Regions from separate parts of the Runella sp. genome, predicted to be linked through region 2. Evidence: riboswitches for the same ligand, from Rfam matches in the RefSeq annotation. Region 2 holds a riboswitch; the other holds the start of a gene.

Region 1 (8,069 bases), 3.8 Mb from region 2:
TTGCCGGCCATTTACTTTATTTACAATTCATTGGCCATTTCAATGGCTTTGCGAAGGGCAGCGAGCTTATTATGAACCTCCTGCATTTCCGAAGCAATGTTTGACTTGGCTACTACGCCCATTCCTGCCTGATAAAACAACGTATTGTTTTTACTTAAGAACGTCCTGATCGTAATACAGTGATTAAAATCGCCGCTGAAACTGATATGACCCAAAGCTCCTCCGTAAATACTTCTATTGGTAGTTTCGAGCCGATTAATGAGGGTCATAGCGTTATGTTTCGGAGCACCGGAAAGCGTTCCGGCCGGAAATGTGTCGGCTACCAATTGCAATGGATTCACGCCGGCACTCATCTTGCCCGTAACTTTTGAAACCAAATGGATCACGTGTGAGAAAAACTGCGCTTCTTTATACGTTTCCACTTTTACTACATCACAACTCCGACTCAGGTCATTGCGGGCTAAATCTACCAACATTACGTGTTCGGCCGTTTCTTTGGGGTCAGCGGCTAATTGGCGTGCCAATTCTGCGTCTTTTTCATCGTCTCCGGTGCGGCGGAACGTGCCCGCAATGGGGTGAATTTCGGCGTGGCCGTTTTTGATAAAAATCTGTTTTTCGGGCGATGATCCAAAAACCTTATAATTGCCGAAGTCAAAGTAAAAAAGATAGGGTGAAGGATTGACGGAGCGCAAAGCACGGTACACATTGAATTCATCGCCTTCAAATTTTTTGCTGAAACGCCGTGAAGGTACAATTTGAAATACATCGCCGCGCAGACAGTGATTAATGCATTGCTGAATCGTACCCGCCATTTGTTCATCGGTCACATTGCTTTCTTCAGTGTCACCGGCACGAAAACGGAACGTTGCCATTTTGGGTGCCTTGATGATCATTTCCAACGAATCAAGGTCCATGCCCATGCTTTTGCTATGATTGGAGTCTTGCCTCGTAACGCCATAATCATGTTCAAAAAGGTACACTTCGTCTTTGAAATGATTGAACGCGATCACAAAACGATAAATGCGGTATACCATTTGCGGGATGGCATTGTCGGGCGTTTTTTCCTGAATTTCAATGTCTTCAAAATACTCTACCGAATCGTAGGTGATGTGCCCGAATAGTCCTCCGTTGATAAATGGGTGCTCGTTTTTTGGGGCATCAAAACGTTGAATAAAATCCCGCAGCGTTTGCATCGCATGCTTCCGATAAGGCAAACGAAACGAATCTTCAGAGCCATCAGGGAAGCACTGTTTAACAACATCTTCGTCCAATACAAATGAAGCAACGGGGTCGCAGGCGATGACACTGAAACCGTGTTCCATGCCGTGGTATTCGGCACTTTCGAGCATAACGGTGTAAGGGAATTTGTCGCGAAGTTTAAGATAAACTCCAACGGGAGTAAGCATATCTCCCAGTAATTTGCGGCTTTGGGTGGTGATCTTGAAAGTGGTTTCGGTCGTTGTCATTACCTTATTTTTCGGTTGAATTAGGAATCAGGTTCGAATGTTGAAAATAAAAAAAGCTCGCTGTATGATGAACAGCGAGCTTTTTAGAATAAAAAATAAGCATAGCATTACGTGTTCATCTTTCTCAAAGAAGAACGCCACCACCACGCGCTATTTTTTACGTTTAAAATCATGTTGCAAAATTACAATCGGGATTTATAAATCCAAATTTTTATTTTTTCTTGTACAAATTGTAAATAACGGATACTTGCAGTGTCTTGTTGGAAAGGGTCTCCGTCTTAGAAGTTGATAAATTGGTAAAACCATGAATGTACCGAACATTCAGGCTGAAATCTTCCCCCATATCCATAAAATCGAAGCGTAAGCCTGAGCCTAAACTAAATTCATTTTTACGTAGAGGAACGACACTTTTAAGGGTGCTGAGGGCGTAACTGAATTCCGGGGCAACTTCAAACGTAAGGCCTTCGGTGATGATGTATCCCACTACCGGTACAAAACTCGCATAGTTGAAATTGTTGCGTATTACTGCCGTTTCACTTTTGAAAGTTCCGCCGCGTACAGAGAGTTGCACTTCCGGTTGGAAAGCCCATTTTTTTGTTCGCATACGATAAAACACGCCTAAATTGGGGTGGGATTGCGCTTTTAGGTTATAAATAAAGTTGGGGGAATAGGTGCTGCGGGCAACATTCAGTCCTAAGCGCAGTCCTAAATGGGGTTTCATGTAAACTGTTTGTGCTTGTGCTCCCAACGAGACAATCACTAAAAGAAGAAGTAATCTAAGTTTCAAATTCATGATACAATTCTAAAAGTTGGTTTGCAGTGGCTTTCAAAGTCACTTGGTTGTTTCTGTGTCAACCACACTGTTTATTTTGGGTAATTGTTATTTTCAGTTCCTGTGGAGTTAAAGGGGAATAGGGTAAATGACCTTTACGATTTTAGGTGTTTTACTTCTGCTTTAGCTGTGGATGGACGGACGGGTCGTCCGTACCACATATATCGTCTAATTTAATCTCGGATCAGTAGGGTAATGTGACTTAACGCGATATTCTCCACCCATTTTCCGTAAAACCGCCCTCCAAAATTGATCGACCGGCGTATCGAATATAAATCCGGCATCAGTATTGGATACGATCCAGGCGTTTTTACTGAGTTCATCATCAAGCTGCCCTGCCGACCAACCCGAATAACCAATGAAAAAACGCAAATCCCGCTCGGTTATTTTGCCAACATTGAGTAGGCTCGTAATTTGTTCAAAATCACCACTCCAATACAAATTTTCACCTACGGGAACAGCGTCTTCCAGAAAAGGTAATCGGTGAAGAAAATGTAAAGTATTCTGTTCTACCGGTCCACCCAAATAGAGAGGCATATTGTTCACAACGGGTTCTTTGAGGACATCGTTGAGGTGCAGGTTGGTTGTTTGATTAAAAACCAAACCAAAGGTCCCGTTTTCGTTATGCTCACACAAAAATACGACGCTCCGCTCAAAATTGGGGTCTCCCAAAAATGGCTCGGCAATCAGCAATTTTCCTTTGGCGGGTTTTAGCGGGGGCATTTTGTAATGATTCAGCGTCTCTTTTAGGGAGATAACGAAATAAAAGTCAAAAATAGTGGATTTTCAAGAACAAATGAGCACAGGAAGATCAAACAGTTTCCAATTTTTGTTCTTTAAAGGCAGGGCGGGGTCTGATATTTAAGAGATGGAACATATCTTGGTCGGCATCAACGCTCGAATTGGGAGTCGTCAGTAATTTATCGCCTGCAAAAATAGAGTTAGCCCCCGCCATAAAACAAAGCGCCTGCTCTTCCATTGTCATATTGACGCGGCCTGCCGAGAGTCGAACCATTGCTTTGGGCATGAGAATACGAGCCGTGGCGATCATCCGGATCATGTCCCAAACAGATACGCGCTTTTGATGCTCCAACGGTGTGCCTTCTACCGCTACGAGCGCGTTCACCGGCACTGACTCAGGTGGTTGAGGGAGCGACGCCAAGGTATACAGCATTGCAATGCGGTCATCATGCGTTTCTCCCATGCCTATAATGCCACCCGCGCAAGCTGAAATCCCCGCTTTCTGAACATGATGGATGGTTTGAAGTCGGTCATCGTAGGTACGGGTAGAAATAATATCGCCGTAAAATTCTTCGCTGGTGTCCAAGTTATGATTGTAGGCGTAAAGCCCTGCATCTTTGAGTTTCTCGGCCTGTGTTTCGGTCAGCATTCCCAGGGTGCAACAAACTTCCATGTCTAATCGGTTAACGCCTTTGACCATTTCCAATACATTGTCAAAGTCGCGGTTATCGCGTACTTCGCGCCAAGCAGCACCCATGCAAAAACGCGTACTTCCGGCTTCTTTGGCACGTTTGGCGGCGGCCAATACTTCTTCCACAGGCATTAATTTGTGGGTTTGCACTCCCGTATGGTAACGTGCGGCCTGTGGGCAGTAGGCACAATCTTCGGGACAACCACCTGTTTTAACAGAAAGTAACGTACACACCTGCACTTCCTGAGGGTCGTGGTGTTGGCGATGAACCGTAGCGGCTTGGTAGATCAATTCCAATAACGGTGATTCGTAAATTTCGCGTACCGCGTCTTTTGATAACGTAGGTGTCAACATATTCAATGGCTTTAAATAGGCAGCAAATCTGTGAAAAAATAAGTAGAAGTCAGCGCTTCTCCCGCTGCATTTTGGAAATGATAGGTTTTCTCTACCGTCTCTCCTTTTTGAAAATCAATGGGTTGCGCAAAATAAGGCGCCTCAAAAACGAAGGTGTGAAATTCGCCGTTTTCGCCGCAAGGGTCGATTGTTTGGGGTAAGTCTCTGACAAAATCACGATCCAGGATTCGACCGCAAAAAGATTTATCCAATAGATTTCCATTTACGCTGACCACGATAGTTTTGAAACCTAACTCCCAAAACTCTTCCAATAGTTCAAGCGAAGGGCGTTTCCAGAGTGGAAAAATGCCTTGCATTCCTAGTTGATTCAGTTGGTTTTCGCGGTAAATCCGCAAATCTTCCAGAAAAATATCACCGAAGATGGATTTCTCAATGCCTGCCTTAGCCAATGGTTGAAGTATTTCGGCCATGCGGCTCCGGTATTCTTCCATAGAAGTAGTTTCGGGAAGACGCAGTTTGAGCAACTCAATGCCAAGGTGTTGGGCCTGTTGGTCAAGTAATTCCTCTCGTACGCCGTGCATCGAAACCCGTCGAAAGGAATCATTAAGGGAAGTCAGGAGGTAACGAACGTCATAGCTTTTATTTTGCAAACTATGATAAAGCGCCAACGCCGAATCTTTTCCTCCCGACCAATTCATTAAGGCCTGCTGCATTATTCGGCAAAAGCAAGTTTTGGAAAACGAACTTTGAGTAATTCAAATCCGCCAAACAGCAGGGCGCTGTAAGCCAACGTTCCTGCCAGGAAATTACGCATGAACGGAAATCCTTGGGTTAAGCATTGGACAAAGCCGGCCCAATCACGCGTAAGTGGCAATCCGGTGCGCAGGTCGGTGCCGCCGCTGAGCCACACGCTGCTATCTGACAACATCCAATGAGATAATGTGGCAACGATGGCGGCAAGAACAATGTTTTTCACATTGATTTTCTTTAGCAGCATTTTTCCGTAAAAAACGATCAGCGCGAAAATGCCGTATACCCAATACCAACCGTTATAAATAATGCCGTATTGACCCTTATAGATAACGGCATTGATGATCAGATCACTGATAAGGAGCGTGAGAAGCGGAAACGCAAAAGCTTTCCAACGCGTAGTAAAATAAGCGCCGCTGAAAAGCCCCATCGCGCCAAGGGGAGTGAAGTTGGATACGGGCGAGAGTTGTGCAACGTTTAAAATGCGAATCAGCGCTACGGCTAAAATAAAGCACAATAGCGTCAAAAGACGAGGATTGAGTGTTTGTTTCATATCAGTTTGTAAAATAATCGGTTTGGCTGCGCATCCTCCGTGCACGGCGACTGAAAACAGCATTGGGCAGGTCTCCTGACTTATTTCATCGCCCTTGCACCTTCCCGATTTTCGGTTTGAAAACCAGTGGTTTAAGCAGTTATTAAGAGCGACGTTAAATGAAACTCACAGTTGCGGGGACAGTTTCCGTTTTGCACGAAATTCCCTTTTAAGCCGTCAAAGCCCGCCACGAAGCAGGCATGAGGCACCCAAGACTTAGGCAAAGGTAACGAGAAGTCAGTAGTGAGGAGCGAGAAAGAAGGATTTATTTTTTTGTGGAAAAGGCCAATGGTTCAAATAATAGAAGCCTATGATTTGAACCATTTTATTATTGAGCCGGGGCGTAGAACCTACTGTGAATGCTATTGTCAAAACGAGTATCTCACTATTGTTTTAATGAAATTTCACGATCATAAAACTCCATAATTTTTATTACATCACCTTCGATAGAATAATCCAGCTGATTTGATTTGACAAAATCTTTAATTGCAGATTCTTTGTCGTTTAAAATCGCTAAAATATCCGACTTTTTTCGTTTAATGTATTGGATTTTCTCATTTTTAATTACGTATAATTTCTCTTCACGAACAAAGCTTGATGCTTTTGTTACTGAGCCAAAATCGGTTGGCGTTATGATCTTAGTATAGATTTTTTTGAGGAGTTTTATATTGCCATCATACAAAACCTGATAAAAATGACGATTATTCCATTCGCCGATTGCAGGGAAATTACACCGAAAAATGTTGCCGTTTAATTTAAATTCTGTTATGTGAGAAGCATCAAATCGTAATAGTTTTGCATTGGATGATTGCTCATACTCGAATTCATCTTTAAAGGTATCATACCTCGCTTTTGAGTATTGTTGCCATTTTTCATTCTGCCTTAATTTGACTTCTCCGGCGGTAAACTGATCTTCCATATAAGGTGAACCTTCTACGTCCACATACTTACTTTCTACCATTAATATGCCATCGGCTTTTTTTACAAAAACACCTTGTCCAGCTAAATTAATAGAATAATAGAATGCCATAATAAATATTGCAAACTTTATTTTTAAATTATCCAATAAATGCTTCATGAAAATAAAAATATTAAAAACAATACTAATCCATATAAAAGAAAATAAATAAAAAATGACTTCTTTTTATTATTGAAATTTCTGCTCTCTTTATAAAGTATGCTATATCTGAACAACAACCCAATAGCCAATAATACTCCTCCCAAAATACCTAAAAAATTAATTGAAAATGGAGAAAAAGTGACATTGTAAATGAAAATAACTAGACCTGATAAGGAAATGATTTTAGCTGAAATTTTAGAGTTCATACCTTTATTTAATTTTATCAACTTTATACCATTAAGATATAAAGTTGATAGTTATACATTTATTATTTATCTGCCATATTTGTCCTCACAATCCATAACCCCATCCCGATATGTTAATTCAATAAGGTTTTTGGTTTGAAAGTAGATAAGAGTGGCTCCAAGCGCACAACCACTTCCTGCAAGCCCACCTACAACAACAAAAGCGTGCCCAGCTAACGGTCCAGTTAAACCAGCTGCCCAACTGCCCGCCTCGACACCAACAGCACCACACCCAATAAGTGATTCTAAATAAACTACCCAAGCGATATTTAATGAAGCATTCTTTATTCCAAGTTTAATTTGTTTACATTCTTCAAGTTTTGCTTGATTATATCCGGTTGCAGCATTTTCACCAGGATTTGGCTCTTTAAATTGCCCATCGCTACAATAGTCACAATTATTAAAAAAGCAATTTGGACAAAGATCGCTTACATTCCTACGAATTTGTGATGAGTTATCCCATCTTTCAATTGTCTTTAAAAGCAGATCCATTCGTTCTTCAGAAGGTAAAGAAAGTAACTCAGGATATTTGCTGATAATTAGTGCTCGTTTTTTTTGTATATCATTTTCTAACTTTTCATATGCTGACCAACTCTCAAAACCTAACTCATTTACTATTAAAGCTTTATTTTTAAGAGTGAGCTTTGGATCTTTTCCCCAAGTTTGTATCTTTTTAAGAGAGCTGTCCACTCGCTCAAAAGTCCTCAAATCTCTTTGCCGATATATAACTTTATAGCGGACTTCTTCGGTAGAAGAAAGAAAACTTAAAAAATCTTTATCTTTTAAGAGTTTATCTGCTGTAAGTTGAGGCGCAGATTCCAATTGCCGGTCACAACTCATTGAGATAAAAAATGTTATAATTACTGTTAAAAATGACTTTATGTAAGTCTTTTTCATAAATTTGCCTTGGTTTTATGGTTAAACATGAAACTGCACTCGAGCCCCAACTCTCGTCGCCAAACTGGATTGGGGCTTATTTTTTCTTACTCTCTTATAGGCTTTTCAGAAACCGCCTTTTGTTGCTGCGCTTCAACGATGCAAACATAGGGGTTCAAATTCTTTCAAAATAGAGCAAAACTACCTCAAAGAATGAGGTATAATTCCCTCAAAATGGAGCCATTTCACTACTTTTTTTGAACAAGTTTGAGCAGGTTTAAAAATGCCTGCTGTTAGATAACAAAGTGCCATAACGTAAGGCAACCGTCAAGACGTAGCTTGTAGGTGGTGATGAAGTCTTTGTAGTTGGGTACACTTTGGGTGTGATACGCATCACTTTGG
Region 2 (8,069 bases):
ATTGCCTCTGCCTGCCAATAATAGAATTGGCTCCAGGAATAATAGGCTCCGGATACAATAGTAGTATTAAACAGGTTATTCACATTCAGTGCTATACCGAATTTTCCGAATTGATAGGAAGCAGCGGCGTCAAAACGAGTATAGCTTGGCATACTTGGATCAATCGTTTTATCATATTCAGCATACCAGGCCGTACGACCCGCCGCGTGTGAAATACCCAATGAAAGCCCCAGTCCCTTCACATTTCCTTCCGGTACGCGGTAGCTCAACCATGCATTGGCAATGTGCCTGTCTGTACCGGCCAATTGTTTGTTCAACTGCTTATTTTCCGTGTCTTTCGTTACTTTCGCATCTGTGTAGGCGTAGTTCATGGTCACATCCAAGCCGGAAAACAACTGCCCCCGCACGTCAAATTCCAATCCTGATGTTTTGGTTTGTCCTAACTGGACAGAGAAATATTGATGGGCGGGGTCGGGTGTCAATACATTATTTTTGGTGATCTGATACCCCGCTACAGAGGCTGTCCAGCGACCATCCAACCATTCGCGTTTCAGACCGATCTCTTTGTTATTTCCGGTCACCGGATCAAATTTCTTTCCTTCAAAAGTAGCTCCGGCCTGTGGAATGAACGATTGGTCAAGTACCGCATACACGCTCATATTTTTAGTAATGGAATAACTTAAACCTATTCTCGGGGTAAACTTACCGGCATTTACCTTGCCGGAATACGGGTCTTCATCTCCCGTAGAAGTATATCTGCCGGCGAGCGTCAGGCGCAGTTTTTCGTTGAATAATCTGAGTTCATCCTGGGCGTAGAAAGCGGTATAAAGGTTATTGTAATGCACCCCTCTTTCCTGCACGCTCTTGCTACGATCGAAAACGGGATAAGCTGATACCGGAACCTGACCATACACCGGGTTATTGACCAAGAAGGGAGTTGCACCCTTAAAATCTCCCCCCTGGCTCCAATCATGGTAAAAATCTTTATCACCCATGTCAACACCTGCCAACAGGCGGTGCTTAATGTTACCCGTATTGACATCGCCGTTGACAAAGAACTGACCGACACGGATTTGGCCGAGAATGTCCCATACCGACATAGCCCTCGTCAAGGTGTCACCCTTGATGCCGGATGGCCACAAGCTTGAACCAACTTGCGCAAAGTGCAGGTAGGCCAACTGGCCGGTAAATTTCCAATTGTCATTAATACTGTGTGACAAGGTCACAAAGAGCGATTGGTCATGGATTTTGGTAGGGGCCATGTTTGACTCCAGCGTCGAAAATTCGGCGGGAAGTTTGCCGATGCCGGTAGAAGAATACCCATACGCAGAGCCCAACGGCGACATATTAACGTACTGATAGGTATATTCCGTTGTCAGTGATGTTTTGGGATTGATCTGAAATTTAAGCACCGGAGCGATAGACACGCGATTGTTATATTCAAAATTGCGTTGCGTGCCTTTCATTTGTCCCATCAGGTTAAGTCTGTAAAGCACCTTGCCATCTTTACTCAACTTACCGTCAAAATCAAGCGTATTGCGGTAGGTGCCAAAACTCCCGATTGTCATACCGACTTCTGATTTGGTAATGCCCGTAGGTTTTTTAGTCACCACATTATAAAAACCGCTCGGTTCGCCGCCGGCAAGCATAAATCCGGCAGGGCCTTTTACAAACTCAATTCGCTCTACCATACTCATGTCCTCGTTGAGCGGCCCCCATGTTTCGGTGACGTTCATACCGTTTCTGAAAGCGGCAATTCTGGAACCTCGCATTACAATACGTGCATAGTTCTCCCAGTGTTCAGAACGGGTGGCACCGCTCACGTTGCGAATCACTCCTTCCTGCATGTCAAAGATCTGTTGATCCTGGAGTATTTGGCGAGTAATTACCTGAATATTCTGGGGAAGTTCGAGCAGCGGAGTTCTTAAACGTAAAGAAATAGAAGGATAATCAGAAACGTATTTGCCGGGATTAGCCGTTACCAATACTTCCTGAAGTTGTTGGCTGTTAGACGTCAATTCCAAATTTTCTTCCACTACCTGCCCTGCCGTCAGGGTAATTTTTTTTGACAACGTTGCTAAGCCTACAAAACTTGCCTGCAATGTGTAGCTTCCCGGTTTGATATTGGTAATTTCATAACGACCGTTGGTGTCTGCCACAGCTCCTTTATTGGCGCCTTTTAAAATAATATTGACAAATTCTGCCGCTTTGCCGTCGTTGGTAGTAATACTGCCTTTGATGGTTGCGTTTTGGGCCATTGCCCAAAACGTCAAAAATGATAGCGCTATCGCTAACCGAGTTCTCATTGTTTTGGTGGGTAAAAAGAGACGATTCATTAAAAAATATAATTAGTTAAAAATCTAAAGGGCAAAACATTACACATTCATTTTCAATCATTTACCACCCTTTTCGGCAAACAAGTGAAGCTTTTAATTGATATTTTTAAGCATCTTACGTGCCTCCACCGTCATGGATATCTCATTCATCAGGGTAAGCAATTCATCCATTTCAGAATAAGAAAAAAGAAGATAAAAATTTGACAGCGGCGTATAATGAATGAGTTCTTTTCCGTGAGGCGTAGAAAACGTTTCTACCATCTTTTTTTCGACCAATAACTGCCGAAACCACTCAAATTCGGTTTCATCCAAACAAAACATAAAATTTTTGTAAGCAATGTGATACATTTTACAGCTTTCACACACGCCTACGTATCCATAGTCTTTTTCAAGAAGTGTTTTGAACGGATGTTGATGGGTCATAATCGTTATTATTTGATGTATATCTACTGTCTATGATGTGGAATTTGAGTCGTTTTCGACTCGCCTCTATGCGCTCGTCTCTTTAGGAAGCAATGAGCAGTTATACAAAATAGACTTTCCAAGTTTTATTTATCAAGCTGTTAATAATCAACGGAATCACAAACTTGGAAAGTCTCATTTACTTCTGCTTAGTTACTCAATGATTATTTAGATTAATTTTAAATAATGGCCAAAGTAAGAGCCTATTTAGATTCAATCCAAACAATTGCCTCATTTTTTTGAAAATAATAGTAAAAACAAAGCCCTAAAATCGCCCCTGAATGGTATATCTATTTGGAGAAACGTCCGTTTTTACTATACCTTTGCAAAAGTTATTGGTGCCTGATGCCGCCTCTGTGTGTGCCGAATGGCTTAATAGGGAATCCCGTTCAACTCGGGGGCTGTTCCCGCAACTGTACGTTTCAGCAAGTTGTTGCTCACCTTTTAGTCACTGTTCTGTAAAATGAATGGGAAGACCCGCAACAATGAAACAAGCCAGGAGACCTGCCAACAATCATTCTTGACGAGTCCTTACGGGTAATGAGGAGACGTTGAGCGTTCGATTTCATATTCACTCTGTCATTCAACTACCTTGATTCACAAACTTTTACGGTTTGTCAATTACATACCTTTCGTGCTGTTGTTATTCACAGCGTCGTGGTTGTACGCCCAAAAAGAACAAAGTCTTTGCGAAGTGACCGTGCGCGGAGTCAGGCCCGAACGGTTCATGGTTGGTCAAAAAGTGCAGGAAATTGATTCGGTTCAATTGGCGCGCTTTCGCTACAGCACATTGGCTGATTTTCTGCAATTCCAAAGTTCGGCGGCCTTCAAAAGCTACGGTGCAGGACAGGCCACGAGCATTGCGTTTCGGGGCACATCCGCCAACCATACGGCGGTGCTTTGGAACGGTATAAATATCAATTTTCCTTCCTTGGGGCAAACTGACTTTTCGACCGTCCCGTTGGCGGGATTCGACGAAATGAGCGTACAATATGGCTCCGCTGCAAGTTGCGTTGGCACTGACGCCGTAGGCGGAAGTATTCAATTACGCTCCGTTCCCGATTTTAAACAAAAAGGCTTTCAAACACTCACCGCTTTTCGGGTTGAAAGCTCGGAAAATTATACCGGGCAGGTAGGTCTGCGTTTTCACCAAAACGTCGGCAAGAATTGGAAACTTTCAGGCAAAACGTTGCTTTACGGAAGCCGTTTTAATAATAATTTCGGTACTGAGCCACGGCGTACTTCCAACGGGGAAAGCTATTCGTTTGAACCGGCCCGAACCTCTCAAAAGGGAATTGTTCAGGATGTGTATTGGCAACATCAAAAAGGTAATCTGTTTTCGCTGAATCTCTGGCTGACCGACAATAATCTCACCATACAGCCCCAACAAATTCCGCTTCGTGAGGTCACCCGTACACAGGCCTACCGTGTATTAGGCTCGTATCAGATCGGTAAGACCCTGATACGTACGGGTTTCATTCGTGATATTACCGATTATGGCAAGGGTGAAAACCTTACCCCAAGTCACACCGAAATAGACCGTTTTATTCTCCGTACCGAGCACGATTTTTCGTGGATCCAAAGCTGCGACAAAGGTACAAACCTAAAGGTCGGAGCCGAATTGGTGCATTACAACGCCCGTGTAGATGGCTATGGTGAAGAAATCAAACAGGAAAATCGCGCCGATTTTTACGCGTTGCTTCGGCATCAGTTCAGTGGCAAACTCAGTGCTTCGCTCAATTTGCGTCAGGCATTGGTCACGCGCTATAACCCTCCCTTCAGTCCTTCGCTGGGCGTTGAATATACCCTTTTGACGCGTTCATTTACGAAACTCATTCTCAACGGAAATACATCGCTCAGTTATCGCGTACCAACGCTTAACGAGCGCTATTGGGTCAATTTGGGCAATCCTGACCTTCGCCCTGAGCGCGGTTTCAATAAAGAGATCGGTTTGGTTTGGAAACAACGTCTGACCGAAAACAGCCAATTTCAACTCTCTGCCACGGCATTCCATAACCTGATCGACGATTGGACGTACTGGAATCCGGACCGCAATTATCGGGTCGAAAACATTCAGCAAGTACTTACCAAGGGCCTTGAGATCACAGGTATTCTTAAAACAAAGTGGAATAAAATCCTGTTGGAAGCCAACCTGAATTATGGACTCACGAACGCCTCTCAACAAAAAATGTACGGCCCTTATACGCAGGATCTCATTGGCAAACAGCTTATTTACGTTCCGCGCCATGCGTTTGGCGGTACGCTTACGGCAAGTCGCGGCAAGGCATCACTCACGATTCAACAACAATACAATTCAGAACGATACAGCACCTTTGATCATTCGGGGAGGCCTTTTGCGCCTTATTATTTGCTGAATGCCGTGTTGAATTATCAACTCCAAAAGAGGAAATTCCGTACCGATCTGGCGCTTCAGGGCAATAATCTCACCAATACAGTTTATCCCAATCTAAAGAAAAATGCGATGCCGTTGCGCACGGTATCGCTCAATGTTATCATCTATTTTCAATCAAAACAAAAGTCAAATGAATCGTAATTCTCTGCTTATTATCAGCCTTTTATCACTTGGTTTTTCTGCCTGTAACACTTCTGACCCTGAACCGTCACAGCCTTACGACAACGGTGTTCTTATTCTAAATGCAGGAAATTTTTTAGACAATAACGGCTCTATTTCATTAGTACAGCGCACTTCTACCACTGCTTCTTTCGATATTTTTCAAAAAGAGAATAGCCGTACATTGGCGGGTGGTTTGGCCGATTACACGGAAGTCAACTCAAAAGGAATTATCCTTGTCGACAACTCGACGGCGGGAAAAGACATCATCGAGATCGTGGATGCGCGCACCTTCAAAAGCCTGTCTACCATTCCTTCAAGCGACATCGAAAACCCTCGTGTAGCGGTCAAAGCAACTGATACCAAAGCATATGTGACTTGCTGGGATGCTACCGGCGACTATTCTAATTTTTACAAAAGCCCCGGTTACGTAGCCGTTATTGATTTGACCACCAACAAATTGGCTAAAAAAATCACCGTACAAAACGGCGCAGAAAGCATTACGGTAATTGGCACCGAAGCATTTGTCGGAAATACGGGAACAGGCACAACAAAGATCACTGTCATCGATATTGCCACCGATGCGGTCAAACAAACGATTGAGATCGGGAAGAATCCTGCACTTTTAGGAGTGGATGCCAACAGCAAACTTTGGCTTTACGCGGGTGGAGAAATGGTACGGTTGAACACACAAACCAAAACCGTCGAAACACGCTTCAAGATCACCTCGCCCAACGCCTCAAAATCACCGAGTTCGTTCACATTGAGTGCCGATAAAAAGACATTTTATTTTACAAACTCATATTACGATGCCGCCGCAGATTACGTGCAAAGAGGTGAAACCTATAGCTTTTCCGTTGATGCAGCAGCGGTAGCAGCTGACAAGCCTTTCATCAATCGTCTCTTTTCAGGAGGTTTAGGTGTTGACCCACAAACGGGCACTATTTATGCCGGCGTGGTTCCTTCGTTCAAACAAGCGGGATATGTATTGCGCTATCAACCCAACGGAACGCTGATTGATTCGGTCAAGGCCGAGATTGCGCCAAGCAAATTTTTCTTCAAGAAATAATCACTCTATTAACAGCCAATTTTAACCATATAAGTAAGCCATAATAATTTGTTTGCATTATTTTGTTTGACCCCATCCGGGGTCAAACAACCCGCCAATAATTTAAACTAATTTCGAGCAGATACTTAAGGCATATAAACTTATATTTCCTTCTATGTCTTATATGGTTAAAATAAAAATCAATACCGCAATTTGGGCTCCACCCACAAGGCCGTCAGGCAGAGCAGCAAGAGCAACATCCACGCCCAATCAGGCAATTGATTAGCAAATACCTGTGAAGCCGTTGTAGTCTGATTCGTCTCCATAAGCGAATGCGCCCGGAGCGCTTCGGCTATCTGAGCCGCTTTCGACACCGCGCTTCCCCCCTCTTCTACATATATCTCCAATGAATCCTGAAAAGGCTGCCAACCTGATTTTCTAAAGATATAATCAGCAGAGGAAGTGATTGTATTCAGTGAAGAGGGTTTTGCAAAAACAGTATCTTGAGAAACCGATAAGTCATTGATTATCTGTGGAAATTTATTTAGCGCAAACGTCGAACGGGTATCTTGCCACAACGGTGCTTCGGCAGAAATGTTACCTTCTAAGGCGGGATTCAGCGCCCGCAAAATACCCGACCAGATCTTACCGTAAGCAAGACTATCGCCGCTAAGTTTTAACGAGAATGTCTCGTTCAATAGACTTAAACCTACGCTTCCGCCCGTTTTTTGGACGGCTACCGGATAACCGAAAATATTCCTTTGATTACGATTCTCTTCCAACCGATACGGCAAGGCAGTCACGTTGTTTCCTACCGAAACAGTTTCTTCATTGGATATTTTCTTCAAACGCCACTTGGTTCCCAATGCAGCATTTACATTTTTTGCAGCTTGTTCAGGGTTGGTTATGTTGAAAAAAAGAACGCTTTTGCCATCGGCAACGGCTTTTTTAACCAATGGATGTGATGCATTGGTTGGATCAGTGATAATAATATCCGGTGTAATAGGTTTTTGATTTTTTGACTGATTAATGGATACTTTACTTTGGGTATTCTTGGCAACGGTGGTTAACATCTCGACGCGATTCCCATTTTTACCAAGCCATTCTGCCAATGTTTTACTTTCAAAATCAGGATTTTCCAATATAAAAAATACCTTCGAAGGTTGTGGTTTGCGCGAATAAAAAGCTATTTTTTGCAGTGGTTGGTCGCCCAATTCCAACATTGTTTCGGTTCGACCAATAGCGAACGCCGGAAAACGCAAACGAAACGACTGCAAGCCTTTATCCAATAAAGCACTGTCTATCACTTGGTTGGCGTACTTGATTTTGAGTACCTTAGGCTCATTCAACTCAATTTTCCCCGCTACCTCCTGAAGTTCTCCTTTTCGGAGCATGGCTTTCCATTGGATAGATTGCAGTTCGTCGTTTTTAAACGAAGGAATCCAATGTATTTCTTTGCCACTCAATTGGCTCAACGTTTGCGAGCCGATGCTCTGTCCCAGCAGATAAACGATTCCTAACCGATCCGCAAAACTCGGGTCTTTCGAACTGCGACGGTCAAACTCTCTGAGTGAAAAAGATTCAGTTATTTTCAGGCTGTCTTTCGCTTTTTGAAGAACAGCCGAAGGAATATTTTCGCTTACCAATAATA

What was found. A riboswitch is a leader RNA that binds a small molecule or an ion and turns the genes downstream of it on or off. The one in region 2 is predicted to bind cobalamin.
Region 1: it holds a riboswitch for cobalamin, as region 2 does, so the genes downstream of both, ACQY73_RS21410 (DUF6580 family putative transport protein) here and ACQY73_RS03225 (TonB-dependent receptor plug domain-containing protein) in region 2, are expected to answer to the same signal.

The regions. Positions count from the first base shown of each region.
Region 1 covers NZ_OZ257252.1:5,072,469-5,080,537, forward strand. Annotated here, with positions in the region: gene ACQY73_RS21385 (anthranilate synthase component I family protein) at 21-1,466, opposite strand; gene ACQY73_RS21390 (outer membrane beta-barrel protein) at 1,678-2,259, opposite strand; gene ACQY73_RS21395 (YqgE/AlgH family protein) at 2,467-3,021, opposite strand; gene bioB (biotin synthase BioB) at 3,110-4,084, opposite strand; gene ACQY73_RS21405 (diphthine--ammonia ligase) at 4,096-4,797, opposite strand; gene ACQY73_RS21410 (DUF6580 family putative transport protein) at 4,797-5,387, opposite strand; cobalamin riboswitch at 5,436-5,654, opposite strand; gene ACQY73_RS21415 (hypothetical protein) at 5,812-6,504, opposite strand; gene ACQY73_RS21420 (hypothetical protein) at 6,819-7,688, opposite strand.
Region 2 covers NZ_OZ257252.1:714,371-722,439, forward strand. Annotated here, with positions in the region: gene ACQY73_RS03215 (TonB-dependent siderophore receptor) at 1-2,306, opposite strand, end outside; gene ACQY73_RS03220 (DUF6686 family protein) at 2,430-2,759, opposite strand; cobalamin riboswitch at 3,118-3,324, shown strand; gene ACQY73_RS03225 (TonB-dependent receptor plug domain-containing protein) at 3,433-5,352, shown strand; gene ACQY73_RS03230 (YncE family protein) at 5,342-6,439, shown strand; gene ACQY73_RS03235 (hypothetical protein) at 6,619-8,069, opposite strand, start outside.